Pedosphaera parvula Ellin514: one gene and its partner. The protein of the gene in region 1 binds, or shares a complex with, the protein of each later gene. Links are inferred from orthologs where the notes say so. Each region holds a gene or a part of one and is shown on either strand. Other genes may lie near its edges.

Evidence for each region. The genes of interacting proteins can lie anywhere in the genome.
Region 2: the proteins of accD (region 1) and CFLAV_RS04170 are in contact, whole or in part, in a solved structure (PDB 8UXZ), measured with the Escherichia coli proteins. The link is inferred for Pedosphaera parvula Ellin514 from one-to-one orthologs.

What each region holds. Positions count from the first base shown.
Region 1 is NZ_ABOX02000044.1:54,277-57,167, forward strand. It holds accD (acetyl-CoA carboxylase, carboxyltransferase subunit beta), read left to right. Parts: upstream 1-917; coding sequence 918-1,865; downstream 1,866-2,891. Other genes in the region: CFLAV_RS24675 (CPBP family intramembrane glutamic endopeptidase), read left to right, coding at 1-76; CFLAV_RS24680 (ComF family protein), read left to right, coding at 304-816; CFLAV_RS24690 (hypothetical protein), read right to left, coding at 1,988-2,224; CFLAV_RS35750 (hypothetical protein), read left to right, coding at 2,320-2,601; CFLAV_RS24700 (hypothetical protein), read left to right, coding at 2,875-2,891.
Region 2 is NZ_ABOX02000004.1:79,627-82,445, reverse strand. It holds CFLAV_RS04170 (acetyl-CoA carboxylase carboxyltransferase subunit alpha), read left to right. Parts: upstream 1-833; coding sequence 834-1,805; downstream 1,806-2,819. Other genes in the region: CFLAV_RS04165 (type I phosphomannose isomerase catalytic subunit), read left to right, coding at 1,848-2,819; pgl (6-phosphogluconolactonase), read left to right, coding at 1-515. UniProt on the Escherichia coli protein: Component of the acetyl coenzyme A carboxylase (ACC) complex. First, biotin carboxylase catalyzes the carboxylation of biotin on its carrier protein (BCCP) and then the CO(2) group is transferred by the carboxyltransferase to acetyl-CoA to form malonyl-CoA.

The DNA of each region.
Region 1 (2,891 bases):
ATTGATCGTTTTGTTGGGTGCATTTTTAGTTCTCCAGCAGCTACTCCCCCAAAAGCGACCAAAGAACCCGGCATGATCTCCACTCTCAAATCCTTAAAACCGTGGCTTGATGCCGGTCTCAGTTTTGTCTACCCTGAAGTTTGCCAGATTTGTGGCGCTGAACGCGCTTCCGCTTCCGAGGGTTTCGTTGGTCCGCTTTGCTGGGAAAAGGTTCGCTTTATCCAACCACCATTCTGCGCACGATGCGGGTTGCCGTATGAAGGGGATATTACCACAACCTTTGAGTGTCATAACTGTAAGGAAATGGAACTTCATTTCCGAACTGCCCGCTCTGCCGTCACTGCGGAAGGAATGGTTCTCGACATTGTTCACCGTTATAAGTACCAGCGCCATATGTGGTTTGAGGCATTTCTGGCCGACCTTCTCATCCGACAGGCGGCAAAAATCCTCACTCAGGAGCAATGGGACATGATTATTCCAGTTCCTTTGCATCCCGCCAAGCAGCATGAACGTGAGTTTAATCAAGCGGAACGTCTTGCCGCCCGGCTCTCACTCGCCACGGGCATTCCCGTGAACAAAAAGCTCCTCCAGAGAGTCGAACCCACTCGAACACAGACCCAACTCAGCCGTAATGAGCGCATGGCCAACGTCGGAAAAGCTTTCAGCCTGCGTTCCACTCAAGGCCTAAATGGCAAAAAGCTGGTGATTCTGGACGATGTTTTTACCACTGGCGCAACTACCAGTGCTTGTGCCAAGCTATTGAAGCCTGCGGGTGTTGCGGATATATGTGTTTGGACCGTGGCCCGTGGACTTTAGAATTTAAAATGACCAATTGTCATTCAACTTTGATGATGCAGCTCAGAAGTATCTGGCGTGCCTGTTCGCATCCCTCAACCCTTAACTCACGGATTTCCTAAATGGCGACCACTCAATTTAACAAAAAGTCCCTGGGCATCGACGCTCCCGAACCGGCCGTCACGCCGCCTGCCGCAACCACCGGCAGCACTAGTTTTGCCAAGAAGCCCAAGATTGGCTCCGGAAAATCCAAGAAAAGGGAGATTCCTGAAGGTCTCTGGACCAAGTGCCCGAAATGCAGCACGATGGTTTTCGATAAGGAGCTGGACGAGAATCTGAAGGTCTGCCCTCACTGCCAACACCACTTTTCCATCAGTGCTCGTGAACGAGTCCACTCGCTCGTGGAAACCTGCTCCTTTGAGGAAATGGATGCTGAAATGACCAGCAAGGACATTCTCAGCTTCACCGGTGTGGCAACCTACGCTTCAAAACTTTCGGAATACCAAAAATCGACCGGTCAGAAAGATGCCGTTATTACCGGCATTGCTCGCATCGGGAACCATCGAGTTGCCTTGGGGGTTATGGACTTCAGCTTTCTTGGCGGTTCCATGGGTTCAGTGGTGGGTGAAAAGTTGACCCGGCTTATTGAGAGTGGCACGGAAAAAAGTTTGCCTGTTATTATCATTTCCACTAGTGGTGGTGCTCGTATGTATGAGGGCATGTTCAGCCTCATGCAGATGGCCAAAACCTGCGGTGCTCTGGCTTATCATGCCAAAAGCAAGCTCCCCTACATCAGCGTTTTGACTCACCCCACGACTGCCGGAGTTATGGCCAGCTACGCCAGCGTCGGCGACCTGATCATTGCTGAACCCGGCGCCATGATCGGTTTCGCCGGTCCTCGTGTTATCAAAGATACAACCCAAGCCGAGCTGCCTCCCGGTTTTCAAACCGCTGAATTCCTCCTCGACCGTGGACTCATCGACGCCATCGTCCCGCGCAAGGAGATGAAAAATCAATTAATTACCTACATGGATTTTATGCTGGCAGGGCAAAAGAAAAGCGCTGCTTAAAACTCGTTAGTCGACACGGGAACTGTCCCTTGGTCAGTTCCCAAACATTTTCATCACTCACAAAGTGCTCTCGGGCAAATCTCAAGGATCAAGATTTGCCTCCGCTCCTTTTCTGACGGAACTTATTTTTCAAATCCCGAGTCCTCGGCCCGAAAACCCTCAGTCGAAAACCGCTTGAACATTGCCAACCCCTCCTTGACGGTTTTCATGTTTGTTCGATCCACAATCTGATAGTACCTGTTGCGCTCATCAAGGATGTTTTCCAGCGCCTCCTCGACTGTTTCGAAAGCGTCCAGAAAATCCTTCACCCCTCCCAGGGGGCGGCCAACGTAATAAGTAAATACCAGGTATTTTTTCACTCTGTCTGAAATACTTTTTGTTCAGTCTCGGAACAATCCGACTTTAGCTGAATCGCCAGTCGGTGTTTTGCCTACACGCCCCATCCCTATACCGAATGCCGAAAGAAATTTCCGAATGGCAGGAGGGATTTTGGTTTGAGGCAAGGCTGGCAGCGTTCCGTTGGGAGGAGTGCGATGGCGCAGCAGATTTTTCTTCCCGACAAGGAGTGAGCCACGAGCATATCCCAAAGTGGATCTGTGAGTGGGGAATGACGCTGGCGTGGTGCCCGTCCGGAAGGACAAAAAGCTCAAGCCAGCGCGCCCGATCCAATGGAATCCTGCCAGCCCTGGCCGACAACGCCGCCTCAAATCAAAAGCACCCTGCTCCCAATGGCTAATGAATTTCCTCATCCCAAGGCCATGGCTTTTTCAGTCTCCATTACCACCAAACTAATTGCCTGCTTTCATTCCGGTTCTCTTTCCCATTCCGGAAATTAACTTTGGCGTTCGGTATATACATCGAACCCCAAGGTTCAACCCCGCTCGATCCCAGTTCCGGGAAGTTTACAGGAAACACCCCATGGAGAAAGTGCCTGTTATGGAGTTGGTTGTTTTAGATGGGGTTGAAAACCAATTCTGCTGCCTATGGATACCCAAATCACGGGAAATTTATGAAGACTTTGCTAAC
Region 2 (2,819 bases), on another replicon or contig:
TCTGGGCGGATGAACGCTGTGTTCCGCCAACTGATCCGGAGAGCAATTATGCTGTGGCTAAAGAGCTTTTGTTCGATCCGCTGGGAATTCCGGAGCGACAGGTTCACCGAATTCGCGGGGAAGAAAGAGAGTTACTTGCGCTATCGGATGCAGTGAGCAATATTTGTAATGCGGCAAAGCTTAATGCAGCAGGGCAGCCGATGTTGGATTTGGTTTTCCTGGGCATGGGTGAAGATGGGCATGTGGCATCGCTCTTCCCGCAAGAAGTGGAAGAGGAGAGACAAAAGCCCGAAATTTACAGGTCAGTGAGGGCAGTAAAGCCGCCGCCGCAACGGATTACGCTTGGCTATAAGGCTATCGGAGCCGCCAAAGACATTTGGGTGCTGGTTTCCGGGGCGGGGAAAGAAAAAGCGTTAGCGGAATCGATATCGCCGAATGGTGAGACGCCATTGGCCAAGGTTTTGAAATTAGGGAATCAGGCAAAGATTTTTTCGGACGTGAAGCCTGGCCGGTAAGTGAGTGAAAAATTGTTCTTTCTCAGAATGAGTTGCGACCTGAAAGATTTTTCGGAAATAATTTAAAGTATTTCCGAACGAAATATGGGTTAAACAATCTATATTTCAGTAGATGTCGCTGTTCGTTTAGGGTTGGCATAGGGATTATGCTAGTAGTGAGGTTCGAACAGCGTGAAATAGTTGACCTCATTACCCTTCTGAGCGCCTCGGTGAAGGCGTATTAATCTCCATCATCACTGAGCCAGAGCAATCTGGCTCTTTTAATGTACAGAATTCGGCATTGCGTGGAGAGTGATGACAACCTAAACTGCCCGCCGCATGAAAAATCTGCTAGATTTTGAAAAGCCGATTTTTGAACTTCAAGCAAAGCTTGAGGAACTGAAGAAGCAATCCCGATCGCTGGGAGTCAGCTCGGAAGAAGAAATTAAAAAATTTGAAGAAAAGATTGCTGAAACTCAAAAGCAAATCTTCTCGAATTTAACGCCCTGGCAAAAGGTCCAGTTGGCGCGGCACCCCAAACGTCCATTCACCCTGGATTACATCCGGAACACGTTTAGTGGTTTCAATGAGTTGCATGGGGACCGGTTATATGCGGAAGACCGCGCAGTAGTTGGAGGCTTTGCTTATCTGGAAGACAAGAAGGTTATGGTGATCGGGACCCAAAAGGGGCGCGACACCAAGGAGAATATTTTGCGCAACTTTGGTTCGGCGCATCCGGAGGGTTATCGCAAGGCGCTCCGTTTGATGAAGATGGCCGATAAGTTTGGTTTGCCGATTGTCACGCTGATTGATACGGCGGGAGCTTATCCCGGCATTGGAGCTGAAGAGAGACATATCGCTGAAGCAATTGCGGTCAATCTTCGCGAAATGATGTTGTTGGAAGTGCCCACCATTGCGGTTGTCATTGGCGAAGGCGGGTCAGGCGGGGCGTTGGGAATTGGAGTGACCGACCGGGTTTTAATTCTGGAGAACGCCTATTATTCCGTCATCAGCCCGGAAGGCTGTGCGGCGATTCTGTGGAAGGATCGTGCCGCGGCGCCCAAAGCGGCTGAAGCCTTAAAAATTACCGCCAAACATCTGCTCGAATTGAAACTGGTGGATGAGATTATTCCAGAACCGCTTGGTGGTGCTCATAACGATTCCAAAATGACTGGCGCCACTTTAAAAACTCATCTCCTGAAGCAACTGGATCAGTTGGAGAGTTTGACTTCGGCTGAACGATTGAAGCAGCGTTACGCACGTTTCCGCGCTCATGGACATTTTATTGAGAAACAGATTCCGGCTGCCTGATAATTACGAATGACGAGCTGCTGGATTCATCTCTGCTGATTCGTGCTTCGCATTTCACTGATGCTTTATCCGCTCACATTTAAACCTATTTTCAAGGAACGCGTGTGGGGCGGTCGCAACCTGGAGCGGCTTTACAAAAAGCCACTGCCACCTGATGTGCCGATTGGGGAATCCTGGGAAATTTCTGATCGACCAGGAGATGCCAGCATCATTGCGAATGGGCCTCTGGCTGGTAAGGATCTGCGCTGGCTGATGGAAAATCACGCTGACGAATTATTGGGGGCGTCCCGTCGCAATACGAAGAGCTTTCCGTTATTGGTGAAAATATTGGATGCTCAGGAAAAGCTTTCATTGCAAGTGCATCCTCCCGTAGAAATTGCCGCCAGCATGGGTGGGGAACCGAAAACTGAGATGTGGTACGTCGCGGAAGCGACACCCGAGGCAGACCTGTTTGTTGGTTTGAAAAAAGGGGTTACTCGTCCGGAGTTCGAGCAGAAAATTAAAGAAGGAACAGTTGCGGAGTGCTTTCATCGCATCCCGGTCAAGAAAGATGACGTCATGTTCCTCCCGAGTGGGCGGGTCCACGCGTTGGGAGCAGGAAGTGTGATTTTTGAAATCCAGCAGAATTCAGATACGACGTATCGGGTGTTTGATTGGAATCGGACGGGATTGGATGGCAGGCCGCGGGAATTGCACATTGAACAATCGCTCAAGAGCATCAATTTTGAGGATTTTGAACCCCGGCTGATCACAAGCATTTATTCGAGAAGCCCGACATTCAGCGTGCGGGTTTTGGTGGACGATCCTTTATTCAGGATTGATGCCTGCAAGGTCAAGCGCGGGCAGCGGTTCTATATTCGTAGCGAAGGGGCGCAAATTCTTGGCATACTGCATGGCCGTCTGGAGGTTGGGTTTGGCGAAATCAAGGTTTTGGCAGGAGCCGGGCAATTTGTGGTACTGCCAGCCTGTTTGGGGCGTGTGAGCCTCACGGCCGATACGCAGGTTGAATTCCTG